4 regions of the Pseudomonas multiresinivorans genome follow, and region 4 is predicted to be linked to each of the others. Evidence: predicted binding sites of a transcription regulator. Region 4 holds the regulator's gene; each other region holds the start of a gene.
The links. Region 4 encodes sigma-54, which starts transcription at its own class of promoters, with help from an activator protein. Its sites were predicted from a motif close to ANTGGCATNNANNTTGCTNT; they were not measured.
Positions count from the first base shown of each region.

Region 1 (7,446 bases), 1.2 Mb from region 4:
ACGCATCCACAGCAGGGCGTCGATCACGGTGTTGCCGGTGACCTCGATCTGGTCGATGTTCACCCCTTCGCGCAGGAGGTTGTCGCGCGAGGCCTTGGTCGGCGGGAAGTGCAGGTCGGCGATCACCGCGGTGAGGCGGCGGTTGGCCTCTTCCGGCCACGGCTGGTGGATGTTGCCGGTGCGCAGGCCGGCCTCGACGTGGCCTACCGGAATCTGCCGGTTGAAGGCGGTGAGGGCGGCGATGAAGCTGGTGGTGGTATCGCCGTGCACCAGCACGATGTCCGGGCGGTGGCGGTCGTAGCTGTCATCCAGCTTGCCCATCATCTGCAGGGACAGGCTGTTCAGGGTCTGGCCCTGGGTCATGACGTCGAGGTCTTCGTCGACCTCCAGTTCGAAGGAGTTCAGCACTTGCTGTAGCATCTCGCGATGCTGGCCGGTGGAGCAGATGCGCAGTTCGATTTCCGGGGTACGGCGAAGGACGCGGGCGAGGGGGGCCATCTTGATGGCTTCCGGACGGGTGCCGAAAACCATGGTGACTTTGTACTTCATCAATTGCTCCTTGGGCGCACCCTTGTGAGGCCGCCTTCGGTTTCCAGGTGGGATTTTTCCAAGGGCAATGAAAGTCGCTCAACTCCGGGCTGTCCAGCGCCAACAGGTGTTGCCAGTGATACAGGTCAGGTACATTGACCTTTTTGGTTGTTTTGTCGCCTGGCTGCAGGCCGCGTCGTCACTGGGCTGGCGCCTATTTTCTGACAGCGTGCAGGAAAATTATTGGCAGATTTTTCGAGGAGCGGGTCACACCCATGCTCAGTGCAGAGCTAAAAGCGTTCTACCGGGTTGCCAGGCTGGGCAGCATCACCCAGGCGGCGAAGAAGCTCGGCCTCAGCCAGCCGACCGTGACCACCCAGATCCGCAACCTGGAAAGCCAGTACGCGGTGGAGCTGTTCTATCGCGGCGGCCGGCGCCTGACCCTGAGCGACGAGGGCGCGCGCCTGTTGCCGATGGTCGAGGCGCTGCTGCAGCAGGAAGCCGACATCGAGTTCTATCTGCGCAACTGCGGGCAGATGCAGGGCGCCCTGCGGATCGGCGCCACCTCTCCTTATTATGTGCTCGGGCTGATCAAGGACTTCCGCGAGCGCTTCCCGCAGATCGAGGTGTCGGTGGAGATCGGCAATTCCCAGCAGGTGCTCGAATCGCTCATCGAATGCCGGGTCGACCTGGCCGCCTCTTCGCAACAGGTGGATGACGCGCGCCTGACCCGCGTGGTGCTGGGCAGCGATCCGCTGGTGCTGGCAGTGCACCGCAGCCATCCGCTGGCGGCGATGCAGTCGGTGAACCTGGGGGACCTGCGCCAGCACTGCCTGCTGATGCGCGAGGCGGGTTCGACCACCCGCCAACTGACCGAGGCGATGTTGCAGCAGGCCGGAGTGGTACCCGCCTCGGTGCTGGAAATTGGCAGCCGTGAATCGATTCGCGAGGCGGTGATCCGCAACCTGGGCGTGAGCATCATCGCCCGCCAGGAAGTGCCGGATAACCCCCAGTTGTGCGTACTGGAGATCAAGGGCGCGAGCCTGATCGACGAGTACCTGTATTGCCTGAAGGATCGGCGGCAGGCGCGGTTGCCGAGTGCGTTCCTGGCGTTGGCGCAAGCGTAGGAACCTTTCGCTGGAGTGAGCCGGCTTGTTGCCGCGTGATGCGTCGAGCGGCAACGGCGGGAGGCGGGCGGCAAGGAAATCGGTTGCCGCTTTGCCGCCTTTTGCCGCTCCTTGCCGCCCTTGATGGCTGCTCAAGCCATTGAATATCAAGGAAATAGATGTTTGGCACGCACCTTGCTTAAGTGTTGGCAAGCCCACACCGGCAAACAGGTTCGCGACCATGAGCATCAGCTTCGACAAAGCCCTCGGCATCCACCAGCAAGCACTGAGCTTCCGCTCCCAGCGCGCTGAAGTGCTGGCCAACAACCTGGCTAACGCCGACACGCCCAACTACAAGGCGCGTGACCTGGACTTCGCCTCGGTGCTCGCGGCGCAGTCCGACAAGCTGAAGAACGGCACCTTCAGCACCGCCCTGACCAACGCTCGCCACATCGAGGCGGATGGCCTGGCCATGGGTGACGAATCGTTGAAGTACCGCATTCCGAACCAGCCCTCGATCGACCAGAACACCGTGGATGCGCAGATCGAGCAGGCCAACTATGCGGAGAACTCCGTGCAGTTCCAGGCCTCCTTCACCTTCCTCAACAGCAAGTTCAAAGGGCTGATGAACGCCCTGCGCGGAGAGTAATCATGTCCCTCGCCAGTGTCTTCAACATCGCCGGTACCGGCATGAGTGCCCAGACCACCCGCCTGAACACCACCGCTTCGAACCTTGCCAACGCCGAGAGCGTGTCCTCGAGCATCGACCAGACCTACCGTGCCCGCCATCCGGTGTTCTCGGCGATGCTCAACCAGGCGCAGGGCGGCAGCGACCAGGGTTCGCTGTTCGGCGAGACCGACCAGGCGGGCTCCGGCGTGCAGGTGCTGGGCGTAGTCGAGGACCAGAGCCCGCTGGTGCCGCGCTACGAGCCGAACCACCCGGCTGCCGACAAGGACGGCTACGTCTACTACCCGAACGTGAACGTGGTGCAGGAGATGGCCGACATGATCTCCGCCAGCCGTTCCTTCCAGAGCAACGCGGAAATGATGAACACCGCCAAGCAGATGATGCAGAAGGTCCTGACCCTGGGTCAGTAAGCGCAGAGGACGCCCCATGAGCATCAATACCGACAACAGCACGAGCTCGATCCTGTCTTCGCTGAACGCAGGGTCCAAGAACTCGTCGTCCACCACCGAGACCGGCACCAGTGCGCTGGGCAAGGATTCGTTCCTGCAACTGCTGGTCACCCAGCTGAACAACCAGAACCCGCTGGACCCGCAGGACAACACCGAGTTCGTCTCCCAGCTGGCGCAGTTCAGCAGCCTGGAGAGCATGCAGAACCTCGACACTACCCTGGGCACCTTCTACTCCTCGTTCCAGTCCTCGCAGGCCCTGCAGGCCTCGTCGCTGGTCGGCCGCTCGGTGATCGTCAACTCCAGCAAGGTGCAGGTCGACGACCCGTCCGCTGGCGTCAAGGGTTCGCTGGTGATGCCGTCCAAAGGCGATGGCGTGACGCTGAAGATCTACGACGACTCCGGCGACCTGGTGCGTACCGTCGACATGGGCAGCCAGAAGGCCGGCAACATCGACTTCACCTGGGATGGCAAGGACGACAGCGGCGAGCTGGTGGATGCCGGTTCCTACACCGTCAAGGCCACCGCGACCCTGGACGGCACCAGCACCGCCCTGACCACTTACCTGCCGGCCACGGTCAACAGCGTCACGCTGGGCCAGAACGGCGGGGAAATGACCCTGAACCTGGCGGGCATCGGCGCCGTTTCCGCCTCCAGCATTCAGACCATCGGAAAATAACGCCGCGTTTCGGCACAGGAGCAACACATGTCTTTCAACACCGCCCTGAGTGGACTCAACGCCGCGTCGATGGACCTGAACGTCACCGGCAACAACATCGCCAACGTCGGCACCACCGGCTTCAAGTCGTCGCGCACCGAGTTCGCCGACCTCTATGCCTCCTCGATGCTCGGCACCGGCCGCATCGCCGTGGGTAACGGCGTGGTCACCCAGTCCGTCTCGCAGCAGTTCACCCAGGGCAACCTGAGCACTACCGGGCGCAGCCTGGACCTGGCGGTGAGCGGCAACGGCTTCTTCATGACCAGCGACAACGGCAGCCGCGTCTATACCCGCAACGGCACCTTCAATACCGACGCCAGCGGTTACATCGTCGATGGCTCGGGCAACCGCCTGCAGGGTTATGGCGTCAACGGCAACGGCAGTATCGTCAATGGCGTGATCACCGACCTGAAGGTCGACACCGCCAACCAGCCGCCGAGCCCGACTTCGTCGATCACCTCGACCCTGAGCCTGAACTCCAACGCCACCACGCCCAAGACCACGCCGTTCGATGCCACCGACTCGGACAGCTACAACTGGTCGACCTCCGTGGACATCTACGACTCCCAGGGCAACTCGCACACCATGACGAACTACTTCGTCAAGGACGCCAGCAACAACTGGAGCATGTACACCCTGGTCGACGGCCGTAACCCGCAGACTCCGACCAGCACCACGCCGCTGAGCAGCGACCTGACCTTCAACAGTGCTGGTCAACTGACGGGCATCGCCTCCACCGGCATGACCGTCAACGCCGACAAGACCATGACCCTGACGGGCTGGAAGCCGGCGGCCATCACCGACTCCACCACTACCCCGGTGACCTGGGGAGACAACGGTGCGGCGGGTGCTACCGGCGGCATCAGTATCGACCTGACCAAGACCACCCAGACCAACGGCGCCTTCGCCGTGACCGCGGTGACCCAGGACGGCTACGCCACCGGGCAGATGTCCGGCCTGTCTTTCGCCCAGGACGGCCAGATGTACGCCACCTACACCAACGGCCAGTCCAAGGTGATCGGCCAGGTGGTCCTGGCCAACTTCGCCAACACCCAGGGCCTGACCCCGGTAGGCAACACCGGCTGGAAGCAGTCGCTGGCCTCGGGCGAGGCGGTGATCGGCACGCCGACCTCCGGCACCCTCGGCGCGGTGGGCTCGGGCACGCTGGAGGAATCCAACGTCGACCTCACGGCGCAGCTGGTGAACCTGATCGTCGCGCAGCGCAACTACCAGGCCAACGCCAAGACCGTACAGACCGAGAGCACCATCTCCGACACCATCATCAACCTGCGTTGATGAGGTCTGCCGGCAACGGTGCTCTCCGTCGGCAAATCGTCCTTTGCCGCAGGCGGCAGTCCTTCGCCGCCTGACGGCCATCGAGGCTCCTTCGGGAGCCTTTGTTTTTTGATAAGTCCTTCCCTATCAGCGTCTTGCGCTTATTTTCAGCGTTCTGGCACAACCCTTGCTGAAGTCCCTCCAGCACCGCCGGGAATCCGACCCGGCACTGGAGGAATGCCTTGGACAGAATGCTGTATGTCGCCATGAGCGGAGCGAGCCAGAACACCCTGGCCATGCAGGCTCACGCCAACAACCTGGCGAACATTTCCACGAGCGGTTTTCGTCGCGACTTCGAACAGGCGCGCGCGATGCCGGTCTTCGGTGACAGCTTTCCGGCGCGCGTCTACGCCATGAGCGAGCGCCCGGCCACCGACTTCACCGCCGGCGCCCTGCAGGAAACCGGCCGTGACCTCGATGTCGCCGCCAAGGGCGATGCCTGGATCGCCGTGCAGGCGCCCGACGGCGGCGAAGCCTACGTGCGCACCGGCAGCCTGGAAATCGACGCCCTCGGCCAGCTGCGCACCGGCAACGGCATGCCGGTGATCGGCAATGGCGGGCCGATTGCCGTGCCGCCGGAAGAGAAGATCGAGATCGGCGACGACGGCACCATCACCGTCCGGGGCCTGGGCAACCAGCCCAATGCGCTGGCCACCGTCGACCGTATCAAGCTGGTCACTCCCGATCCCAAGCAACTGGAGAAGGGCGCCGATGGCCTGATCCGCCTGAAGGCCGGGCAGCCCGCGCCGCAGGCCGATGCCAACGCCAGCCTGCAGTCCGGCGTGCTGGAAGCCAGCAACGTCAACGCCGTCGAAGAGATGACCTCGATCCTGGCGCTGTCCCGCCAGTTCGAACTGCACGTAAAGATGATGCGCACCGCCGAGGATAACTCCCAGGCCATGGCGCGTGTTTTGCAATTCAGCTGATAACACCTGATTACCCGTTCGAGGCGCCATGAATCCGGCGCCCGAGGAGAGAAAACATGCTTCCGGCACTTTGGGTCAGCAAGACCGGTCTGTCCGCCCAGGACATGAACCTGACGACCATCTCGAACAACCTGGCGAACGTGTCCACCACGGGCTTCAAGCGTGACCGCGCGGAGTTCCAGGACCTGCTCTACCAGATCAAGCGGCAGCCCGGCGCCAACACTACCCAGGACAACCAGCTGCCCTCGGGCCTGCAGCTGGGTACCGGTGTGCGCATCGTCGGCACCCAGAAGAACTTCACCGCCGGCAGCCTGCAGACCACCGACAACCCGCTGGACATGGCCATCAACGGCCGTGGCTTCCTGCAGGTGCTGACCCCGGACGGCACCGTCGCCTACACCCGTGACGGCAGCTTCCACCTGAACTCCGACGGCCAGATCGTCACCTCCAACGGCAACGCCCTGGAGCCGGCCATCGTCGTCCCGGCGGAAACCCAGACCTTCACCGTCGGCAACGACGGCACCGTCTCGGTCACTGTCGCCGGCAACGCCACGCCGCAGATCATCGGCAACATCCAGACCGCCGACTTCATCAACCCGGCGGGCCTGCAGGCCACCGGCAACAACCTGTTCCTGGAGACCGCCGCCAGCGGCGCGCCGCAGGTTGGCACCCCCGGCCTGAACGGCCTGGGCACCGTGCTGCAGAACACCCTGGAGAACTCCAACGTCAGCGTGGTGGAGGAGATGGTGAACATGATCACCACCCAGCGCGCCTACGAGATGAACTCCAAGGTGATCTCCACCGCCGACCAGATGCTGTCGTTTGTGACGCAGAACCTTTAAGCGTCTGTTTGAGGATGGGTAGTCGGATGGCTCTGAAGATTCCCTCTCCCTAACCCTCTCCCTGAAGGGAGAGGGGACCGTTCGGTGCAGGAGGATGCCTCTGTGTCAGCCGGCACGGACAGCTCCCTCTCCCTTCAGGGAGAGGGCAGGGGAGAGGGAAGTGCCCGAGCACCGAAGTTTCCAAAGCAGTAACAGAACTTACGCAAGTCATTCGAAACCCGTAGTCGCTCTCCCCGAGAGGTAGCTGTAGATGAACCGTTCCCACCTCCTTCCGCTGCTGGCCATCGCCGCGTTGGCAGGGTGCGTGAGCCCGCCGCCCAAGCCGGACGACCCCTATTACGCGCCGGTGCTGCCGCGCACGCCCTCGCCGGCTGCGCAGAACAACGGGTCGATCTACCAGGCCGGGTTCGAGAACAACCTCTACGGCGACCGCAAGGCCTTCCGCGTGGGTGACATCATCACCATCACCCTCAACGAGAAGACCCAGGCGAGCAAGAAGGCCAGTTCGGACATCTCCAAGGACAGCAAGAACAAGCTCGGCCTGACCTCGATGTTCGGCAGCAGCCTGACCACCAACAACCCGGTGGGCAGCGGTGACCTGAGCCTCTCCGCCGAGTATTCGGGCAACCGCGAGAGCAAGGGCGACAGCCAGGCCGGGCAGAGCAACAGCCTGACCGGTTCGATCACCGTCACCGTCGCCGACGTCATGCCCAACGGCATCATCGCCGTGCGCGGTGAAAAGTGGATGACCCTGAACACCGGCAACGAACTGGTGCGCATCGCCGGCCTGGTCCGCGCCGACGACATCGCCACCGACAACACCGTGCCGTCCACCCGCGTGGCCGACGCGCGCATCA
Region 1 covers NZ_CP048833.1:4,715,704-4,723,149, reverse strand. Annotated here, with positions in the region: gene wecB (non-hydrolyzing UDP-N-acetylglucosamine 2-epimerase) at 1-549, opposite strand, end outside; gene G4G71_RS21470 (LysR family transcriptional regulator) at 804-1,655, shown strand; gene flgB (flagellar basal body rod protein FlgB) at 1,876-2,283, shown strand; gene flgC (flagellar basal body rod protein FlgC) at 2,286-2,732, shown strand; gene flgD (flagellar hook assembly protein FlgD) at 2,749-3,447, shown strand; gene flgE (flagellar hook protein FlgE) at 3,475-4,782, shown strand; gene flgF (flagellar basal-body rod protein FlgF) at 5,004-5,747, shown strand; gene flgG (flagellar basal-body rod protein FlgG) at 5,804-6,589, shown strand; gene flgH (flagellar basal body L-ring protein FlgH) at 6,840-7,446, shown strand, end outside.
Region 1: flgB (flagellar basal body rod protein FlgB) is a predicted target of sigma-54. The motif match lies at 1,817-1,836, and genes of this name have one in related genera.

Region 2 (7,446 bases), 950 kb from region 4:
GCTGCCAGCGTGCCGAGGACCATGGCGATCAGCGTGGCGACGCAGGCGATCTTCACCGACAGCCAGATGGCGTCGAGTACGTCCCCGCGCTGAAACGCGATGCTGAACCACTTCAGGGTGAAGCCCTGCAGCGGGAAGCTGTAGGCCGACTCCTCGGTGTTGAAGGCGTAGAGCAGGATCACCAGGATCGGGAAGTGCAGGAACACCAGTCCGCCCCAGGCGGCCAGGCGCAGGAACCAGGAGGGGCGGTCGGTGGAATGTGCATCAGAGCGCATCGAAGGCCCCCAGCCGCTTGGCGATGGAGAGATACACGGCGATCAGCACGATGGGCACCAGGGTGAAGGCTGCCGCCAGCGGCATGTTGCCCACCGCGCCCTGCTGCACGTAGACCATGGTGCCGATGAACAGCCCACTGGGGCCCACCAATTGCGGGATGATGAAGTCGCCCAGGGTCAGGCTGAAGGTGAAGATCGAGCCGGCCACCACGCCGGGGAAGGCCAGCGGCAGGACGACCTGGAAGAACGTCTGCCGCGGGTGCGCGCCGAGGTCCGCCGAGGCTTGCAGCAGCGTGGGCGGCAGGCGCTCCAGGGCGGCCTGGATCGGCAGGATCATGAACGGCAGCCAGATGTAGGTGAACACCCAGAAGCGCCCGATGTGTGACGTGGACAGGGTGTTGCCGCCCACGCCGGGAACCTCCAGCAGCAGGTCCAGCAGGCCGAGCAGGTGCAGGTGCTCGATCACCCAGTAGAGGATGCCGCCCTTGGCCAGGATCACCGTCCAGGCATAGGCCTTGACGATGTAGCTGGCCCACATCGGCAGCATCACGGCGATGTAGAAGAAGGCTTTTTCCTTCGGCCCGGCGTAGCGCGCCATGTAGTAGGCGATGGGGAAGGCGAGGATGGCGCTGGCGATGGACACGGCGATGGCCATGCCGAGCGTGCGCAGGACGATGTCGTAATTCGCCGGGTTGAACAGGGCGCCGTAGTTAGCCAGGGTCAGGTCCGGCGTCACCGCCATGGTGAAGTCGTCGAAGGTGTAGAAGCTTTGCCAGAGCAGGGCGAACAGCGAGCCGATGTAGATCACGCCGAACCACAGCAGCGGCGGGATCAGCAGCATCAGCAGGTAAAGCGTGCTGCGCCGGTAGAGGAAAGTGGAGATCGCCCTCATGACGGCGGCTCTTCCAGCAGCGGCACCAGCGCGCTGCGTGCCCAGGAGGCGGTCACTGCGTCGCCGGGTTTCGGGCGCTGTTCTTCGCGCTCGCCGTTGGGCAGCGCGGCGACCAGGCGCACGCCGTTTTCCAGTTCGATCTCGTAGCGGCTGCTGGCGCCCATGTACTGCACGTCGAACAAGGTACCGCTGACTTCCAGCTCGCCCTCGCCGGCGCGGCCGAAGCGCACGTGTTCCGGGCGCAATGAATGTGGGCGGGACTCGCCGAGCAGGCGTTGGGCGAGGTCGCCGCGCAGCACGTTGGCGGTACCGACGAACTCGGCGACGAAGCGCGTGGCGGGGCGACGGTAGAGGTTGCCCGGAGTATCGACCTGCTCGATGCGGCCCTTGTTGAACACGGCCACTCGGTCGGACATGGACAGCGCTTCGCTCTGGTCGTGGGTGACGAAGATGAAGGTGATGCCCAGCTGGCGCTGCAGTTTCTTCAGTTCCACCTGCATCTGTTCGCGTAACTTCAGGTCCAGTGCGCCGAGGGGTTCGTCCAGAAGGAGAACACGCGGGCGATTCACCAGGGCGCGGGCGAGCGCCACGCGCTGGCGCTGGCCGCCGGACAGCTGCGCCGGCTTGCGCTTGCCGTAGCCGGCGAGGGCGACCATCCCCAGGGCTTCCTCGGCGCGGTGGTAGCGTTCGGCCTTCGCCACGCCCTTTACCTTCAGGCCGTAGGCGACGTTATCCAGCACGTTCATGTGCGGGAACAGTGCGTAGTCCTGGAACACCGTGTTCACGTCGCGCTCATAAGGCGGCAGACCCGCGGCTTCGTTGCCGTGGATGCGGATGGACCCGGAGGTGGGCTGCTCGAAGCCGGCGATCAGCCGCAGGCAGGTGGTCTTGCCCGAGCCGGACGGGCCGAGCATGGAGAAAAACTCGCCGTCGCGGATCTCGATGGACACGCGGTCGACGGCGCGCACCTCGCCATAGTGACGGCTCACGTCGGTGAACTGGACGGCTGTGGTCATGCTGCGGGCTACCTGCGTGGCGGGGGCTGCATCAGAAAAGGTAGCGCATGGGGGGAAGGGCGCTTGATCAGCCTGATGCGATGGCGTGGCTGACTCCTTGTTCCCTCTCCCTAACCCTCTCCCTGAAGGGAGAGGGGACTGTTCGGCGAGCGCGGCCAACTCATCGCTCACTGGGACACCGAAGTATCCGGCTGACTCTGTTTTCAGCTCCCGCTCGGATGGCTCCCTCTCCCTTCAGGGAGAGGGCTGGGGAGAGGGGCTTTCCGGCGCGGAGTACAGCATCACCTTCCCCCCATGATCGCAATGTAGTCCTGCGTCCAGCGGCTATACGGCACGCACTGCCCCTGGGCGCACTTGGCCTGCGGGGTTTTCCAGAAGGCGATGCGATCGAACTGGTCGTAGCCGTTGGTGGCGCAGCCCTGGGCGCCCAGCAACTGGCTGCCGGTGCAGCCGTCGGGCGAGGCGGGCACCGAGCCGAACCAGGCGGCGACGTCACCCTGCACCTTGGGTTCCAGCGACCAGTTCAGCCACTTGTAGGCGCACACCGGGTGCTTGGCGTCCACGTGCATCATGGTGGTGTCGGCCCAGCCGGTGACACCCTCGGTGGGAATGGTCGAGGAGATCGGCTGCTTCTCGCCCTGCAGCGCGTTCACCTGGTAGGGCCAGGATCCGGAAGCGGCCACGCCTTCGTTCTTGAAGTCGCTCATCTGCACTGTCGCGTCGTGCCAGTAGCGGTGGATCAGCTTCTGCTGTTCGCGCAGCAGCTTGAGGGCGGCGGCGTACTGTTCCTCGTTGAGTTCGTAGGGGTCCTGGATGCCCAGCGCGGGCTGGGTGGTCTTCAGGTAGAGCGCCGCATCGGCGATGTAGATCGGCCCGTCATAGGCCTGCACGCGACCCTTGTTGCTCTTGCCGTCGGGCAGCTTCTGCTCGGTGAACACCACGCTCCAGCTGTCGGGTGCCTTGGGGAAGACCTTGGTGTTGTACATCAGGACGTTCGGGCCCCACTGGTACGGCGTGCCGTAGTGCTTGCCATCCACCGTGTGCCAGGGCGCGTCCTGCAGGCGCTTGTCGACGTTCTTCCAGTTGGGCACCAGGGCGATGTTGATCGGCTGCACGCGCTTGCCGTAGACCAGCCGCAGCGAGGCATCGCCGGACGCGGTGACGAGGTCGTAGCCACCCTTGGCCATCAGGCTGACCATTTCGTCGGAAGTGGCGGCGGTCTTCACGTTGACCTTGCAGCCGCTGTCCTTCTCGAACTGGCTGACCCAGTCGTAGTTCTTGTCGCTCTCGCCACGCTCGATGTAGCCGGGCCAGGCAATGATATCCAGCGCCCCTTCGGGGTTGCCGAGCTGCTTGAGTGCTTCAGCCGCCTGCAACGAGGCGTTGGAAAGCAGGCTGACGCCGGCAAAGGCCAGTGCCGCGGCTTTCACTAAGGACAATTGCACGGATGACATGGACGGACTCCTGTTGTTCTTCGTTGTGGGAGCCACTGCGGAACCAGCGCGCAGAAAAATGGCACCTCCGTTGACCGCTGCATGTCCATAGCGAATGGGCACGCTCTTGCAGCGTAGTTCCGGCCCCAGAGGCTGACAAGAAAGCCTCCGGCACCCCGCAAAGGCCCGCCGCATGGCGCTTGCGGCTCCAAACGGGGCGGGCCGCGATGGCCAGCCGGGAAAAGCGCACCGTGCTGGTGCGTGGCGTCCGGGCAGCCTTTGCAAGTCATTGAACCAACAGGAAATCGACCTCTGGCACGGGCCTTGCGATGGCCTTCGTAGCCGAGGACGAGCGGCAACAAGGAGTAGAAGATGGCTCGGGTGTTCTATGACGAAATGCATGACGCCGCTGGCGCCTGCCGACCGCACTACACTGAGTTCGCCCGCTGGCTGGCGGACATGCCCGGCGAGCATCTGCAACAGCGCCGCCGCGAAGCCGACCTGCTGTTCTATCGCGCGGGCATCACCTTCACGCTCTATGGCGACGACCAGGGCACTGAGCGCCTGATCCCCTTCGACACCATCCCGCGGAGCATTCCCGCCAGCGAGTGGAAGATCATCGAGGCCGGCTGCATCCAGCGCGTGCAGGCGCTCAACCTGTTCCTCGCTGACCTCTACCACGACCAGCGAATCCTCAAGGAAGGCCTGATCCCGCCCGAACAGGTGCTGGCCAACGATCAGTACCAGCTGGCTATGCAGGGCCTGGACGTGCCCGGCAATGTCTATGCGCACATCGCCGGCATCGACTTGGTGCGCGACGGCAACGGCGCCTACTACGTGCTCGAGGACAACCTGCGCACTCCCAGCGGCGTCTCCTACATGCTGGAAAACCGCAAGATGATGATGCGGCTGTTCCCCGAGCTGTTCTCCGCCCAGCGCATCGCTCCCATCGACCACTACCCGAACCTGCTGCTGGACACCCTGCGCAACTCCAGCCCGCTGGATAACCCCAGCGTGGTGGTGCTGACGCCGGGACGCTTCAACAGCGCTTATTTCGAGCACGCCTTCCTTGCCCGCGAGATGGGTGTGGAGCTGGTGGAGGGCGCCGACCTGTTCGTCCGCGACGAGCGCGTCTATATGCGCACCACCGCCGGGCCACAGCAGGTAGACGTGATCTACCGGCGTATCGACGACGATTTCATCGACCCGCTGGCCTTCAATCCCGATTCCATGCTCGGCGTGCCCGGCCTGCTGGCCGCCTATCGCGCCGGCAACGTGGTCCTGGCCAACGCCATCGGCACCGGCGTGGCCGACGACAAGTCCGTCTACCCCTACGTGCCGGAGATGATCCGCTTCTACCTCGACCAGGAACCGATCCTGCACAACGTGCCGACCTGGCAGTGCCGCCGCCCGCAGGACTTGTCCCACGTGCTGGCGCACCTCCCCGAACTGGTGGTGAAGGAAGCCCAGGGCTCCGGCGGTTACGGCATGCTGGTCGGGCCGGCGGCTACCACGGCGGAAATCGAAGCCTTCCGCGCGCGGCTGATGGCGCGACCCGAGGCCTACATCGCGCAGCCGACGCTGAGCCTGTCGACCTGCCCGACCTTCGTCGAAAACGGCATCGCCCCGCGCCACATCGACCTGCGGCCCTTCGTTCTGTCGGCGCCGGACAACGTGCGCCTGGTGCCTGGCGGATTGACCCGCGTGGCGCTGCGCGAAGGCTCGCTGGTGGTGAATTCGTCACAAGGTGGCGGTACCAAGGACACCTGGGTGGTGGAGGACTGACACCATGCTCAGCAGAACCGCTTCCGATCTGTACTGGATGTCGCGCTACCTGGAGCGCGCCGAGAACCTCGCGCGCATGCTCGACGTGTCCTACTCGTTGTCGCTGATGCCCCAGGATGGTCGCGGCGATGGCCTGGAAGAACTGGCCATGCCGCTGCTGATCACCGGCAATCTCGACGCCTATCTCGCCCGCCATGGCGAACTGCACGCCGAGCGCCTGCTGAACTTCTTCGCCCTGGATGCCCAGAACCCCACCAGCATCTATTCCTGCTTCGGCGCCGCCCGTGCCGGAGCGCATGCGGTGCGCGGGCGTATCACCACCGACATGTGGGAAAACATCAACGCCACCTGGCTGGAGATGCGCGATATCGCCCACCAGGGCCTGCTGCGCTACGGCATCAGCCATTTCTGCGAATGGGTGAAGGACCGCTCGCACCTGTTCCGCGGCGCGACCTTCGGCACCAGCATGCGCAACGACGCCTTCCACTTCATCCGCCTGGGCACCTACATCGAACGCGCCGACAACACCTTGCGCCTGCTCGATGCGCGGCATCAGGTGCTGGGCGAACACAGCGCCGGGCCTGCCGAAGGTTCCGCCCGTGGTTACTACCAGTGGACGGCATTGCTACGCGCGCTCTCGGCCTTCGAGGGCTACACCGAGCTTTATCGCGATGCGCTGAACGCACGGAACATCGCCGAACTCCTGCTGCTGCGCGAGGACGTCCCGCGCTCGCTGCTGGCCTGTGCCGAGGAGCTGCGCCAGATCCTAGCCAGCCTGCCCGGCGCCAACGGCCGCCCGGCCCAGCGCATGGCCGCCGAACTGGAAGCGCGGGTGCGCTACACCGGCATCGACGAGGTGCTGGGCGCCGGCCTGCACACCTGGATCACCGACCACATCGGGCTGGTGCGCCAGCTCGCCATCGCCATTCACAGTTCGTACCTGGAGGCCGCATGAAACTCTCCATCCGCCACGACACCACCTACCGCTACGAAGACCAGGTGCGCGCGAGCATCCAGTACCTGCGCCTGACCCCGCAGGAGAGCGAACGCCAGCACGTCCTGGACTGGCAACTGCACCTGCCGCGCCCGGCGCACCCGCAGCGCGATGCCTACGGCAACATCCTCCATGTGCTGACCCTCGACGAGCCCCACGAGGCCATTGCCATCGCCGCCCACGGCAACGTCGAAATCGACGTGGAGAACGAGTGCGAGCACGATCACCTGTCGCCGCTGCCGTTTCTGCGCAGCACTCGCCTGACCCTGGCCGACGGTGCGCTGCAGGAGTTTGCCCGCGCCCAGTGCGCCGAGCGCCGCGACCGCAAGTCGATGATCCGCCTGATGCAGGCGCTGAACGAGCGCATCGCCTATGTGCCCGGCTCGACCCAGGTGGACAGCACCGCCGCCGAAGCCTTTGCGGCCGGGCAGGGCGTCTGCCAGGACCACGCCCACGCCTTTCTCGCCTGCCTGCGCTACCTGAGCGTGCCGGCGCGCTACGTTTCCGGCTACCTCTACACCGACAGCGAAGAGCACCTTGCCAGCCACGCCTGGGCCGAAGCCTGGCTGGACGACGCCTGGTACAGCTTCGACGTGACCAACGTGCTGGACCGCCCCGAACGCCACCTGAAACTGGCGGTGGGCCTGGACTACCTCGACGCCTGCCCGGTGCGCGGCATGCGCCGGGGCGGCGGCGGCGAGCAGATGCATGCCCGCGTCACGGTGGCGCCGGGGCACCTGCAGCAGGCCCAGCAGATGCAGCAATGAGCAGGCGTGGCTAAAGGCCGGGCACCGGCTTAAGATCGGTGCCAGCCTCCCGCTCCCTGAACCTGCCATGAGAACGTCATGACCTATTGCGTCGCCATGAACCTCGCCCAGGGCCTGGTCTTCGTTTCCGATTCGCGCACCAACGCCGGCGTCGACAACATCGCCGTGTTCCGCAAGCTGCACATCTTCGGCACGCCCGGCGAGCGCCTGATCGTGGTGCAGAGCGCTGGCAACCTGGCTACCTCGCAGTCGGTGATCAGCGTGCTGCGGCAGCGCATGGGCAG
Region 2 covers NZ_CP048833.1:4,984,283-4,991,728, reverse strand. Annotated here, with positions in the region: gene G4G71_RS22845 (ABC transporter permease) at 1-275, opposite strand, end outside; gene G4G71_RS22840 (ABC transporter permease) at 265-1,167, opposite strand; gene G4G71_RS22835 (ABC transporter ATP-binding protein) at 1,164-2,183, opposite strand; gene ydcS (putative ABC transporter substrate-binding protein YdcS) at 2,465-3,637, opposite strand; gene G4G71_RS22825 (circularly permuted type 2 ATP-grasp protein) at 3,989-5,401, shown strand; gene G4G71_RS22820 (alpha-E domain-containing protein) at 5,406-6,356, shown strand; gene G4G71_RS22815 (transglutaminase family protein) at 6,353-7,162, shown strand; gene G4G71_RS22810 (proteasome-type protease) at 7,241-7,446, shown strand, end outside.
Region 2: G4G71_RS22825 (circularly permuted type 2 ATP-grasp protein) is a predicted target of sigma-54. The motif match lies at 3,928-3,947, and genes of this name have one in related genera.

Region 3 (7,446 bases), 1.0 Mb from region 4:
GGAATTCCCTGATTTCGGACAGCATCTTCTTGCTCCAGACGACTCAGCGCACCGGCGCCTGGCTGGCCGGTGCAATAAAGGCGGAGCATTATACGGGGGCCGCCGCGCGGAACCAGCTTCCGGCGTTGATATGCCTCAACGTCATGAACGGGATATCCCGACTACAGTGGTTCCACATAAACAACGCGCACGAAGGGAGACGATCATGCAAGCCATCCGTAGCATCCTCGTAGTCGTGGACCCGGACCAGCCGGAAGGTCTCGCGCTGAAACGGGCCCGCCTGATCGCCAGCGTGACCCAGTCGCACCTGCATCTGCTGGCCTGCGAGCGGCGCGCCGACTACAGCGCCAAGCTCGAGGAAGTCGCCGAGGTGCTGCGCCAGGAAGGTTTCAGCGCTTCCAGCCGCCAGGCCTGGAAGGACAACCTGCACCAGACCATCATCGCCGAGCAGCTAGCCGAAGGCTGCGGGCTGGTGATCAAGCAGCACAGCCCGGACAACCCGCTGAAAAAAGCCCTGCTCACCCCGGACGACTGGAAGCTGCTGCGCTTCTGCCCCGCCCCCGTACTCCTGGTGAAGACCAGCCTGCCCTGGGCCGGCCGCAACATCCTCGCCGCAGTGGACGTAGGCAACAACGATATCGAGCACCGCACGCTGCATGCCGGGATCGTCAGCCACGCCTACGACATCGCCGGCCTCGCTCACGGGCAATTGCACGTGATCAGCGCACACCCTTCGCCGATGCTTTCGGCCGCTGACCCGACCTTCCAGCTCAGCGAGACCATCGAGGCCAAGTACCGTGAGGCGTGCAAGGCGTTCCAGGCTGAATACGGCGTCGACGACCAGCACCTGCACATCGAGGAGGGCCCGGCGGACGTACTGATTCCCCGCGCGTCCCACAACCTCGATGCGGCGGTGACGGTGATCGGCAGCGTGGCGCGCACCGGGCTGTCCGGCGCGCTGATCGGCAACACCGCCGAAGTGGTGCTCGATTCCCTGGAGAGCGACATCCTGGTGCTCAAGCCGGACGACATCATTGCGCATCTGGAAGAGGTCGCTGCCAAGCCCTGACGGTCACGTTGAAACCCAACCTGTAGGAGCGAGCTTGCTCGCGAACCGCCCAGCATCGCAGCAGGCGGGAAATGGTTCGCGAGCAAGCTCGCTCCTACAGAAAGCAAAAGCGCCCATCCGGGCGCTTTTTGATTAGCAGGCGACGATCAGACCCGCGGCTCCAGCCCCTCGGCCAGGAAGCTCGGCGCGATATAGCGCTCGTAATGCGCCTCGGAAAGGATGAAGAACTCCTTGTCGATGGCGTCGCGCAGGTCCGGCAGTGTCCAGCCGCGGAATTCCGGCAGCAGTGCCAGGCCATAGGCTTCCACCTGGTTGATCATCCGCGAGCCGCGGGCGATCAGCTGGTAAGCCCAGCAATAGGGCGACTGCTCGGGCACGAAGCGTATCTGCCGCTGCTCCAGCTGGCTGCGCAGCAGCGGCGCATCGAAGACTTCCAGCTTGGCCATCATCACCTGCGCCAGCAGGACTTCCAGACGGCTCAGGACCGCCCGCTTCTCCTCGTCGCCGTAGCGGTTCCAGTTCACCACTTCGTGGTGGAAACGCTTGCAGCCACGGCAGACCAGGTCGCCATAGACCGTCGAGCAGAGCCCGACACAGGGGGTTTTGATGCGTTGCGAAGACATGGTTGAACAGGTTGCCGGCAAAGCAGGCATGTTAGCCCTTTGTCTAGGCAAGATCACCCTCGGGCGCCACGCAAATCGGCTTACCAAGGCCCATTAATTCCATTAGAATGGCTGCGCCTTTTTGGCGTCATTGTCCGAAAGAAGCTGTTTTCAAAGCGTCACGAAGCACAGATTCCGGCAGCCGCGCGGTCTGGGCGCCTCCCTCAAGCGCCCAGTCCCTCACGTCCCAGGCCCCACCGGCGTAAAACTTTGAAAACAGCTTCTGCCCGGAGATCGCCGGTGCCGTCGTAGGTCAGTGGATTACCGTCCACCATGCCTGACGAATGGATCGGAGGGGTCTCCTGGATACGCGTCCTCCGGGACCACTGATGAGGGAAATACTGTGCTTGAAGCCTATCGCAAACACGTAGAAGAGCGTGCCGCCCAGGGCGTCGTGCCCCAGCCGCTGAACGCCGAACAGACCGCAGGTCTGGTCGAACTCCTGAAGAACCCGCCGGCCGGCGAAGAAGAATTTCTCCTCGACCTGATCACCAACCGCGTACCGCCGGGCGTGGACGAAGCCGCCTACGTCAAGGCCGGTTTCCTGTCCGCCGTCGCCAAGGGTGAAGCCACTTCCCCGCTGCTGGACAAAGCCCGCGCCCTCGAGCTGCTGGGCACCATGCAGGGCGGCTACAACATCGCCACCATGGTCGAGCTGCTGGACAACGCCGAGCTGGCCGAAGTCGCCGCCGCGCAACTGAAGCACACCCTGCTGATGTTCGACGCCTTCCACGACGTCGCCGAGCGCGCCAAGAAAGGCAACGCTGCCGCCAAGGCCGTGCTGCAGTCCTGGGCTGATGGCGAGTGGTTCAAGGCCCGTCCGGCTGTCGCCGAGAAGCTGACCCTGACCGTGTTCAAGGTCCCCGGCGAAACCAACACCGACGACCTGTCCCCCGCTCCGGACGCCTGGTCGCGCCCCGACATCCCGCTGCACGCCCTGGCCATGCTGAAAATGGCCCGCGACGGCATCGAGCCGGTCCAGCCGGGCTCCGTCGGTCCGCTGAAGCAAATCGAAGCCGTGAAGGCCAAGGGCTTCCCGGTTGCCTACGTCGGTGACGTGGTCGGCACCGGTTCGTCCCGCAAGTCCGCCACCAACTCGGTGCTGTGGTTCTTCGGCGACGACATCCCCTACGTTCCGAACAAGCGCGCTGGCGGCTTCTGCTTCGGCACCAAGATCGCCCCGATCTTCTACAACACCATGGAAGACGCCGGCGCCCTGCCGATCGAGTTCGACTGCACCAACCTGGCCATGGGCGACGTCATCGACGTATACCCTTACGAAGGCAAGGTCGTGCGTCATGACAGCGGCGAAGTGGTCACCACCTTCGAGCTGAAGACCCCGGTTCTGCTGGACGAAGTCCGCGCCGGCGGCCGTATCCCGCTGATCGTTGGCCGTGGCCTGACCGAGAAGGCCCGTGCCGAGCTGGGCCTGGCCCCGTCCGACCTGTTCAAGAAGCCGGAAGCGCCGGCCGACAGCGGCAAGGGCTTCACCCTCGCCCAGAAGATGGTTGGCCGCGCCTGCGGTCTGGCCGAAGGCCAGGGCGTACGTCCGGGCACCTACTGCGAACCGAAGATGACCACCGTCGGTTCCCAGGACACCACCGGCCCGATGACCCGCGACGAGCTGAAAGACCTGGCTTGCCTGGGCTTCTCCGCCGACCTGGTGATGCAGTCCTTCTGCCACACCGCTGCCTATCCGAAGCCGATCGACGTCAAGACCCACCACACCCTGCCGGACTTCATCATGACCCGCGGCGGTGTCTCCCTGCGTCCGGGCGACGGCATCATCCACAGCTGGCTGAACCGCATGCTGCTGCCTGACACCGTCGGCACCGGCGGCGACTCGCACACCCGCTTCCCGATCGGCATCAGCTTCCCGGCCGGTTCCGGCCTGGTGGCCTTCGCCGCTGCCACCGGCGTCATGCCGCTGGACATGCCGGAATCGGTTCTGGTGCGTTTCAAGGGCCAGCTGCAACCGGGCATCACCCTGCGTGACCTGGTCCATGCGATCCCCTACTACGCGATCCAGGCCGGCCTGCTGACCGTCGAGAAGAAGGGCAAGAAGAACATCTTCTCCGGCCGCATCCTCGAGATCGAAGGTCTGAACGACCTGACCGTCGAGCAAGCCTTCGAGCTGTCCGACGCCTCCGCCGAGCGTTCGGCTGCCGGTTGCACCATCAAGCTGCCGGAAGAGGCCATCGCCGAGTACCTGAAGTCCAACATCACCCTGCTGCGCTGGATGATCGGCGAAGGCTACGGCGACGCCCGCACCCTGGAGCGCCGCGCGCAAGCGATGGAAGCCTGGCTGGCCAACCCGCAACTGCTGGAAGCCGACAAGGACGCCGAGTACGCCGCGGTCATCGAGATCGACCTGGCCGACGTCAAGGAGCCGGTACTCTGCGCTCCGAACGACCCGGACGACGCTCGCCTGCTGTCCAGCGTCGAAGGCCGCAAGATCGATGAAGTCTTCATCGGTTCCTGCATGACCAACATCGGTCACTTCCGCGCTGCCGGCAAACTGCTGGACAAGGTCAAGGGTGGCATTCCGACCCGTCTGTGGCTGGCTCCGCCGACCAAGATGGACGCCCACCAGCTGACCGAGGAAGGCTACTACGGCATCTACGGCAAGGCTGGCGCGCGCATGGAAATGCCGGGCTGCTCGCTGTGCATGGGTAACCAGGCTCGCGTACAGACCGGTTCGACCGTGGTCTCCACTTCGACCCGTAACTTCCCGAACCGTCTGGGCGATGCCACCGACGTGTTCCTGGCATCCGCCGAGCTGGCCGCTGTCGCTTCGATCATCGGCAAGCTGCCGACCGTCGAGGAGTACATGGCCTACGCGAAGGACATCGACAGCATGTCTGCCGATATCTACCGCTACCTGAGCTTCGACCAGATCGCCGAGTTCCGCGAAGCTGCAGCCAACGCGAAGATCCCGGCCGTTCAGGTCTGAGTGATCCCAGCGTGACGAAAAGCCCCGCCTAGTGCGGGGCTTTTCTTTTGCAGGACGCGAAATAGACGCCTGCAGCCCTACCCTAACGATGGGCCTAATACTTATTGACCGGTTGCGCCCCGGGCCTCGAGGTCTAAGGTGGACAACAGGCTCCTGCCGATTTCCGTGCCCAGGTGCCCTTGTGGAACCCTCCAGAGGTGCGCTCCCTTCCTCTGCGCCCCGCTCTCCATGGCGGGGCTTCTTTTTTCTGCCAATCCCCTGGCACAGCCCTTGCTCCGCTTTCGCAAACGGTGATCCAACGGCGGGTCGCCCTCCGACAATGGCGTCGCTGCCACCGCCCCTCGAAGGCCGGTGGAGCGGCGCCTTTTCGTATTAAGAGTGCATGAGCGCGCGTTCAGAGGTGGAGATGATCGACAGTACCAGCGCACTGCCGGGCAACCTGGCCTGGGTGGCCGGCTCCGATGCCCCGGAGAAGGCCGCGCTCAACCTGGGCTTCATGGCCCTCACCGATTCCGCCTCCCTGGTGGTGGCCGCGACCCAGGGCTTCGGCCAGCCCTACGGCCTGACCTTGAACCTGCAACGCCAAAGCTCCTGGGCCGGCCTGCGCGACCGCCTGCTGAGCGGCGCGCTCGATGCGGCGCAAAGCCTCTACGGCCTGATCTACGACCTGCAACTGGGCCTGGGCGGCGCCCCGGCCACGGACATGGCCGTGCTCATGGGCCTGTGCCAGAACGGCCAGTCGATCAACCTTTCCGCCCCCTTGATGCGCGACGGCGTGACCTCTGCTGAAGCACTGCAAAGCCATGTGCGCCAGAACGGTGCGCAACTCACCCTCGCCCACACCTTCCCCACGGGCACGCACGCGATGTGGCTCTACTACTGGCTGGCCGCCCACGGCATTCATCCGCTGCAGGACGTGCGCAGCCTGGTGGTGCCGCCAGCGCAGATGGTCGAGCACCTCAGGGCCGGGCGCATCGACGGCTTCTGCGCCGGCGGCCCCTGGGGCGCACTGGCGGTGGACGAAGGCATGGGTTTCACCCTCGCCACCAGCCAACAGATCTGGCCCGACCACCCGGAAAAAGTCCTGGGCACCACCCGCGCCTTCGTCGAGCAATACCCCAACACGGTCCGCGCCCTGGTGATGAGCCTTCTTGATGCCAGCCGCTTCATCGAAGCCAGCCAGGACAACCTGCGCAGCGCCGCCCGGCTGATCAGCAGCGAGGACTATGTCGACGCCCCGCTCGCCAGCATCGAACCGCGCCTGCTCGGCCGCTACCAGGACGGCCTCGGCCACGCCTGGCAGGACGCGCACCCGCTGCGCTTCTTCAACGACGGGCAGGCGAACGTCCCCTGGCTCTCCGACGGATTGTGGTTCATGACCCAGTTCCGCCGCTGGGGCCTGTTGCGCGAGGACGTCGACTACCTCGGCATCGCTCGTCAGGTCCAACAGTTCGCGCTGTACCGCGAAGCCGCCAGCGCCTTGGGCGTCAGCGTGCCGGACGGCGAAATGCGCACCTCTACGCTGATCGACGGTCGCCTCTGGGATGGCAGCGATCCGGCCGGCTATGCCCGCAGCTTCGAGCTGAATGCCCTGGCGGAACGAGGTTGAGCATGCTGCGCGTCCTGCTGATCAACGACACCCCGAAGAAGGTCGGGCGCCTCAAGGCTGCGCTGGTGGAGTGCGGCTTCGAGGTGATCGACGAATCCGGCCTCACCGTCGACCTCGCGCAGCGAGTGGAAGCCCTGCGCCCCGATGTGATCCTCATCGACACCGAATCCCCCGGTCGCGACGTGATGGAGCAGGTGGTGCTGGTCAGCCGCGACCAGCCACGCCCCATCGTCATGTTCACCGACGAGCACGACCCGCAGGTGATGCGCCAGGCCATTCGCTCCGGGGTCAGCGCCTACATAGTCGAGGGCATCCAGGCCCAGCGCCTGCAACCGATCCTCGATGTCGCCATGGCCCGCTTCGAGAGCGACCAGGCCCTGCGCGCCCAACTGCAGGCCCGCGAGCAGCAACTGGCGGAGCGAAAGCGCATCGAACTGGCCAAGGGCCTGCTGATGAAAATGAAAGGCTGCGCCGAGGAGGAGGCCTACACCCTGATGCGCCGCCAGGCCATGGGCCGCCAGCAGAAGCTTTCGCAGGTGGCGGAACAGATCATCGCGATGCACGAGATGCTCGGACACTGACATCAAAGAGATAGGACCGGCCAACTGCCAGCGGCGGCAAGGCGCGATCATTTCGCCAGCCGCCAAGCTGGCCCCTGCCCTCCCGGCAACGTCCTATGCTGCGCCCGCCCGGCGTCAAGGCCGGGCCCCCGGAGCGTCATCGGCAGGGTTCGATGACGCATCGCAGTGGCCGCCGCCGGCTAGGCACCTCGGCGCCCACCCGACCTCGCCGCAAGCGCGGCTCAGCAAGGGCAAGCCCATGATCGACCTCAGCACCTGGAACCTCAGCGTTCCCACCGACCCACGCCCCACCGAAGTCACCACCGAGCAGATCGCCAGAGGCTACCAGAGCCGCTATTTCAAGAGAGACGGCAGCCAGCTGGTGTTCTGGGTGCCCGTCACTGGCTCGCACACCTCCGACAGCGTCTATCCCCGCAGTGAACTGCGCGAGACAACCACCGCCGGCGAAGTCGCCAACTGGTTCTACAACCAGGGCGACAACGAGCTGCGCGTGACCATGAGCGTCCAGCAGGTACCATCGAAGAACAAGATCATCATCGGCCAGATCCACAGCCGTTCGCCCTATACCGGTG
Region 3 covers NZ_CP048833.1:4,917,998-4,925,443, forward strand. Annotated here, with positions in the region: gene G4G71_RS22525 (MiaE family protein) at 1-25, opposite strand, end outside; gene G4G71_RS22530 (universal stress protein) at 206-1,069, shown strand; gene G4G71_RS22535 (DUF1289 domain-containing protein) at 1,216-1,692, opposite strand; gene acnB (bifunctional aconitate hydratase 2/2-methylisocitrate dehydratase) at 2,075-4,684, shown strand; gene G4G71_RS22545 (CmpA/NrtA family ABC transporter substrate-binding protein) at 5,091-6,293, shown strand; gene G4G71_RS22550 (ANTAR domain-containing response regulator) at 6,296-6,874, shown strand; gene G4G71_RS22555 (polysaccharide lyase family 7 protein) at 7,113-7,446, shown strand, end outside.
Region 3: G4G71_RS22545 (CmpA/NrtA family ABC transporter substrate-binding protein) is a predicted target of sigma-54. The motif match lies at 4,942-4,961, and genes of this name have one in related genera.

Region 4 (7,446 bases):
GCTCAGTTCAGCAAAATGCGATCAACATTGAGTTGCCAGTGATGAAGCCTTTGTCGCTTTCCCGTTATAATCTCGCACTTCATTTTGCCCCGCGCCTTTCGAACATGAGCCAGAAACACGATTTCATCCAGTCGGCACAACGCACTATCCGCCTCGAGCGTGACTCGGTGGACGCCCTGCTGCCGCGCATCGGCGCCGATTTTTCGCTGGCCTGCGAGCTACTGCTGAGCTGCAAGGGCCGCGTCGTCGTGGTCGGCATGGGCAAGTCCGGCCATATCGCACGCAAGATCGCTGCCACCCTCGCCAGCACCGGCACGCCGTCGTTCTTCGTGCACCCGGCCGAGGCCAGCCATGGCGACATGGGCATGATCACCAAGGACGACGTTGTCCTGGCCCTGTCCAACTCCGGCTCCACCGCGGAAATCATCACCCTGCTGCCGCTGATCAAGCGCCTGGGCATCACCCTGATCAGCATGACCGGCAACGCCGAATCGCCGCTGGCCAAGGCCGCCGCGGTCAACCTGGATGCCAGTGTCGAGCACGAAGCCTGCTCGCTGAACCTGGCGCCGACCTCTTCCACCACCGTCTCCCTGGTGATTGGCGATGCCCTCGCCATCGCCCTGCTCGAAGCACGCGGTTTCACCGCCGAAGACTTCGCCTTCTCGCATCCGGGCGGTGCGCTGGGCCGTCGATTGTTGCTGAAAGTGGAAAACATCATGCACATGGGTGAAGCATTGCCGCAGGTCTCCCCCGGTACTTCGCTGAGCGGTGCATTGCTGGAAATGACCCGCAAGGGCCTGGGCATGACCGTCATCCTTGGCGAAGACGGCAAGCTCGCCGGGGTCTTCACCGACGGCGACCTGCGTCGCACCCTGGACAAGGGCCTGGACGTGCGCCAGGTGACCATCGACCAGGTGATGACCGTGCACGGCAAGACCGCCCGCCCCGACATGCTCGCCGCCGAGGCCCTGAAGATCATGGACGACCACAAGATCAACGTGCTCGTGGTCGTCGACGACAAGGACCACCCGGTCGGCGTACTGCACGTCCACGACCTGACCCGCGCGGGAGTCATCTGAATGACCGCCGACCTGCTGCAACGCGCGAAATCGGTCCGCCTGGCGGTGTTCGACGTCGACGGCGTGCTCACCGACGGCAAGCTCTACTTTCTGCCAGACGGCGGCGAGTTCAAGACCTTCAACACCCTGGACGGTCAGGGCATCAAGATGCTGATGAACTCCGGCGTGCGCACCGCGATCATCACCGGCCGTTCGAGCCCGGTGGTCGAGCGCCGGGCGAAGAACCTGGGCATCAACCACCTGTTCCAGGGCCGCGAGGACAAGCTGGTCGCCCTGGACGAGTTGCTCACCGAACTGGGTCTAGGCTATGAAGAAGTCGCGTACCTGGGTGACGACCTGCCCGATCTGCCGGCCATCCGCCGCGCGGGCCTCGGCATGGCAGTCGCCAGCGGCGACGCCTTCGTGCGCCAGCATGCCGACGGCGTAACCCAGGCCCGTGGCGGCGAAGGCGCCGCCCGCGAGTTCTGCGAACTGATCCTGCGCGCCCAGGGCAACCTCGAAGCTGCCCAGAACGCGTACCTCTAGAGCCGAACATGCCCAAGACATTCCAACAGAAGCTGTTGTTCGCCCTGATCGCCATCCTGCTGATCGCCCTCGGCTATTACTGGAACGTGCGCCTGGACTTCAACGAGCGGCAGCTCAAGTCGCAGACCAGCGACGCCATCGACTTCTACGTGGTCAACGCCAAGAGCGTTCAGTACCGCATCGACGGCTCCCTCGCCTACGAGATGACCGCCGACAAACTCGAACACCTGAAAGCAACCGACGTGACCCTGGTCACCACGCCTGACCTCTACTTCCACCGGGAGAACGAACCTCAGCCGTGGCATGTCCAGAGCGTTCGCGCCGAAGTGGCCCCCGAAGGCAAGCAGGTCGAGCTGATCGACGACGTGCGTGTTGCGCGCACCGACGCACAGCAACGCACGCTCCTGCTCAACACCTCGCGCATGACGGTGTTCCCAGACAAGGACTATGCGCAGACTGACCAGCCCGTGAAGATCACCGAACCCAACGGTGTCACCACGGCAGTTGGCATGAAAGCGTATCTGAAAGACAGCCGGATGCTCCTGCTGTCCAACGTAAGAGGTCAGCATGAGGCTCGTTAACACCCTCCCCCTTCTTTTCAGCCTCGCCGCCGCTATCGGCAGCACTGCCGCCTGGGCTCTTCCCACCGACCGGGAACAGCCGATCCGGGTCCAGGCCGACAGCGCCGAACTGGATGACAAGCAGGGCGTAGCCGTGTATCGCGGCGACGTGGTGGTAACCCAGGGCAGCATGAAGCTGACTGGCAACACCGTCACGCTCAAGCAGAACAAGAATGGTGACATCGAAGTCGTCACCTCGGTCGGCAAGCCCGCCTACTTCGAACAGAAGCCGGCGCCGGACAAGCAGATCACCCAGGCTTACGGCCTGACGATCCAGTACTTCGTCACCCAGAACCGCGTCGTGCTGATCGACCAGGCCAAGGTGATCCAGGAAGGCAACACCTTCGAAGGCGAGAAGATCGTCTACGACACCCAGCGCCAGATCGTCAACGCAGGCCGCGCCACCGGCTCCCAGGTGACCACGCCGCGCCCGCGTATCGACATGGTCATCCAGCCCAAGAAAAAGCAGGATCAAGCGCAGTAATGGCTACGCTAACCGCCCAGCACCTCGCCAAGAGCTACAAGAGCCGGCAAGTCGTCCGCGACGTCAGCATGAGCATCGAGAGCGGGCAGATCGTCGGCCTGCTCGGCCCCAACGGAGCGGGCAAGACCACCTGCTTCTACATGATCGTCGGCCTGGTTCGCGCCGATCAGGGTGTCGTGCGCATCGACGAGCAGGACGTCACCCACCTGCCCATGCACGGCCGCGCGCGCGCCGGCATCGGCTACCTGCCGCAGGAAGCCTCGATCTTCCGCAAGCTGTCGGTGGCGGACAACATCGGTGCGATCCTCGAAACCCGCAGCGACCTCGATCGTGCCGGCCGCCAGGAAGCCCTGGAGGGCCTGCTCGAGGAGTTCCACATCCACCACATCCGCGACAACCTCGGCATGAGCCTCTCCGGCGGTGAGCGTCGCCGCGTGGAAATCGCCCGCGCCCTGGCCAGCTCGCCGAAGTTCATCCTGCTGGATGAACCCTTCGCCGGCGTCGACCCGATCTCCGTGGGCGACATCAAGCAGATCATCCATCACCTCAAGGCCAAGGGCATCGGTGTGCTGATCACCGACCACAACGTCCGCGAGACCCTGGATATCTGCGAGACGGCGTACATCGTCAACGACGGTCAGTTGATCGCCGAAGGCAGCGCCGAGAGCATCCTCGCCAACGACCTGGTGAAGGAAGTCTACCTGGGCCACGAGTTCCGCCTCTAAGGCCCTGCGCCGCGCCCTGCCTGGGCGCGGCCACCCCGCCTCTCCCTCCTCGCGCGGCCGGTTCGTCGGCCGCTCCGCGACGTATTCGGCTGCCCCATCCACCCCGGCGCAACCGGGTTGTAACGAAAGGTCGACAGCCCCTAGGCAAAGCGTCCAAACTCAGGCATATAATTTGCTTCCTCGCGGCGCCCCGGCGTCCGTAGTCGTGGATATGGCGCGCTTTGCGCCAGCGAACAAGGTGCCTAGTTCCAGCCATGAAACCATCGCTAGTCCTCAAGATGGGCCAGCAGCTGACGATGACCCCGCAGCTGCAACAGGCCATCCGACTGCTCCAGCTCTCCACGCTGGACCTCCAACAGGAAATCCAGGAAGCCCTGGAGTCCAACCCGATGCTGGAGCGCCAGGAAGAAGGCGAGGACTACGACAACAGCGATCCCATGGCCGACGGCGCCGAATCGGGCGCCAACGGCACCAGCAACAACTCCCAGGACAACTTCCAGGAAAGCACCACGCCCAACGCCGACAGCCTCGACGAGGACCAGTGGGCCGAGCGCATCCCCAACGAGTTGCCCGTCGACACCGCCTGGGAAGACATCTACCAGACCAGCGCCAGCAGCCTGCCCAGCAACGATGACGACGAGTGGGACTTCACTTCCCGCACCTCCGCTGGCGAAAGCCTGCAGAGCCATCTGCTGTGGCAACTGAACCTGGCGCCGATGTCCGACACCGATCGCCTGGTCGCCCTGAGCATCATCGACGGCATCAACGACGACGGTTATCTCGAAGAATCCCTGGAGGACATCCTCGCCTCCATCGACCCTGAACTGGGCCTGGAGATGGACGAAGTGGAAGTCGTCCTGCGCCGTGTGCAGCAGCTCGAACCCGCCGGCGTCGGCGCGCGCAACCTGCGCGAGTGCCTGCTCCTGCAATTGCGCCAGCTGCCCACCAAGACCTACCTGCTGGCCGAGGCCATCCGCCTGGTCAACGACCACCTGGACCTGCTCGGCAGCCGCGACTACAGCCAGCTGATGCGACGCATGAAGCTCAAGGAAGACGAGCTGCGCGAGACCATCGAGCTGATCCAGTCGCTGCACCCGCGCCCCGGTTCGCAGATCGAATCCGGCGAAGCCGAATACGTGGTTCCGGATGTCATCGTGCGCAAGCACAACGAGCGCTGGCTGGTGGAGCTGAACCAGGAAGCGGTACCGCGCCTGCGCGTGAACTCGCAGTATGCGGGCCTGGTGCGCCGCGCCGACTCCAGCGCCGACAACACCTTCATGCGCAACCAGTTGCAGGAAGCACGCTGGTTCATCAAGAGCCTGCAGAGCCGCAACGAGACCCTGATGAAGGTGGCGACCCAGATTGTCGAGCACCAGCGCGGCTTCCTCGAGTACGGCGAAGAGGCGATGAAACCGCTGGTCCTGCATGACATCGCCGAAGCGGTGGGCATGCACGAATCGACCATCTCACGCGTCACCACGCAGAAGTTCATGCACACGCCGCGTGGCATCTTCGAGCTGAAGTATTTCTTCTCCAGCCACGTCAGCACCTCCGAGGGCGGCGAGTGCTCGTCCACCGCGATCCGCGCGATCATCAAGAAACTGGTCGCGGCGGAAAGTCCGAAAAAGCCATTGAGTGACAGCAAGATCGCTGGTTTACTGGAAGCACAGGGCATTCAAGTGGCACGTCGTACCGTCGCCAAGTACCGGGAGTCCCTAGGAATCTCTCCCTCGAGCGAGCGCAAGCGGCTGGTGTGACGTTGATCCACGCCAAGGTGTTCCGGCGGCAGGCCCCATAACCTGCCACTTACACACGGGCAACAAGGAGAAAGCGGTATGCAAGTCAACATCAGTGGACATCAACTGGATGTGACCGACGCCCTGCGCGACTATGTCGGCGAGAAACTTGGCCGACTGGAGCGCCACTTCGACAAGATCACCAATGTTCAGGTCATCATGGAGGTCGAGAAGCTGAAGCAGAAAATTGAAGCCACCCTCCACATCGCCGGGGGCGAAGTGGTGGCCTGTGCGGAACATGAAGACATGTACGCGGCCATCGACCTGCTCACCGACAAGCTCGACCGCCAACTGATCAAGCACAAGGAAAAATACCTCGAACGCCAGCAAGGTGTTGGCGTCCGTTAACCCCTCCCTATGATCCGACTTGAGCAAATCCTGACCCCCGGCCGTTCCCTCGTGAACGTGCCGGGCGGCAGCAAGAAACGTGTCCTCGAACAAATCGCCAACCTGGTGGCTCGCGAGCTGCCGGGTTTCGATTCCCAAGACATCTTCGACAGCCTGGTGGCCCGGGAACGCCTGGGTTCCACCGGCTTCGGCAATGGCATCGCCATTCCGCACTGCCGCCTCCCCGGCTGCCAGTCACCGATCAGCGCCATCCTGCACCTGGATCACCCGGTAGATTTCGACGCCCTCGACGGCGCGCCGGTCGATCTGGTGTTCGTGCTGCTGGTGCCCGAAGCCGCCACCGAGGAGCACCTGGAACTGCTGCGGCAGATTGCCTCCATGCTCGACCGCTCCGACGTCCGCGACCGCCTGCGTCACGCCGCCAACGGCGAGGACCTGTACCGGATCGTCGTGGACTTCCAGAACAACGGGCACTGATCATGCGCCTGATCATCATCAGTGGGAGGTCCGGCTCGGGCAAGAGCACCGCGCTCAACGTACTCGAGGACAACGGCTTCTACTGCATCGACAACCTGCCGGCCAGCCTCCTCCCGGACCTGGCCCAGCGCGCGCTGCTGCACACCGAGCTGCTGCACCCGCAGGTCGCCGTCTCCATCGACGCGCGCAATCTGCCCAGCCAGCTGCAGCGTTTCCCCGAGCTGCTGCAGGAAGCTCGCGACAAGCACATCCAGTGCGACGTGCTGTACCTCGATGCCGATGATGAAACGCTGCTCAAGCGCTTCTCCGAGACCCGCCGGCGCCATCCGCTGACCACCGACAGCCGCTCGCTGGCCGAAGCCATCGCCGACGAGACACACCTGCTGGCACCGATCGCCGACCTGGCGGATCTCAAGCTCAACACCACCAATCTCAACCTGTACCAGCTGCGCGACGTACTCAAGCTGCGCCTGCTGAACAAGCCCGAACTGGGCACCGCCTTCCTGGTCGAATCCTTCGGCTTCAAGCGCGGCATGCCGGTGGACGCGGACCTGGTGTTCGACGTGCGCTGCCTGCCCAATCCCTACTGGAAACCGGAGCTGCGCGAGCACACCGGGCTGGAAGTAGAAGTTCAGGAATACCTGGCGGCACAACCGGATGTCGAGGAGATGTACCAGGACATCCTCGCCTACCTGAACAAGTGGCTGCCGCGCTTTGCCGCGAGCAACCGGGCCTATGTGACCATCGCCATCGGCTGCACCGGTGGCCAGCATCGCTCGACCTATATTGCCGAGCGCATCGGTCAGGCCCTCAAGGAAACCCTCACCAACGTACAGATTCGCCACCGCGACCTGAGCTAAGCAGCGACAGACAACAAAAGGACAGCCCCTCGCGATGCCCGCCCTCGAAATCACCATCATCAACAAGCTTGGCCTGCACGCCCGTGCGGCGGCCAAATTCGTCGGCGTGGCGGGACGTTATCCCTGCCAGGTTCGCGTAGGGCGCAATCCGGAAAGTACGGTAGACGGCAAGAGCATCATGGCGGTGATGATGCTCGCTGCCGGCAAGGGCACCAATCTGCACCTCGCTGCCGAAGGCGAGCAGGAAGACGAGGCGCTCAAGGCGCTGGTCGAACTGATCAACAACTACTTCGACGAAGGCGAGTGACGCGCCGGGCCTTCGATCAGCCCAGCGACGTATCCAGCACCATCATCAGACAGAAGCCGATGATCAGCCCCTGGGTGGCCTGCGCCGCATGGCCGCGCCGCTGTGATTCGGGGATGATCTCGCGCACCACCACGTAGAGCATCGCTCCCGCTGCCGCGGCCAGCCCCCAGGGCAGGAACATCCGCGAGATGCCGATCAACCAGGCGCAGAGTACCGCGAACAGCG
Region 4 covers NZ_CP048833.1:5,938,284-5,945,729, forward strand. Annotated here, with positions in the region: gene G4G71_RS27115 (KpsF/GutQ family sugar-phosphate isomerase) at 105-1,079, shown strand; gene G4G71_RS27120 (KdsC family phosphatase) at 1,080-1,604, shown strand; gene lptC (LPS export ABC transporter periplasmic protein LptC) at 1,613-2,185, shown strand; gene lptA (lipopolysaccharide transport periplasmic protein LptA) at 2,172-2,708, shown strand; gene lptB (LPS export ABC transporter ATP-binding protein) at 2,708-3,433, shown strand; gene G4G71_RS27140 (RNA polymerase factor sigma-54) at 3,688-5,190, shown strand; gene hpf (ribosome hibernation-promoting factor, HPF/YfiA family) at 5,269-5,577, shown strand; gene ptsN (PTS IIA-like nitrogen regulatory protein PtsN) at 5,587-6,054, shown strand; gene rapZ (RNase adapter RapZ) at 6,057-6,914, shown strand; gene G4G71_RS27160 (HPr family phosphocarrier protein) at 6,949-7,221, shown strand; gene G4G71_RS27165 (ZIP family metal transporter) at 7,238-7,446, opposite strand, start outside.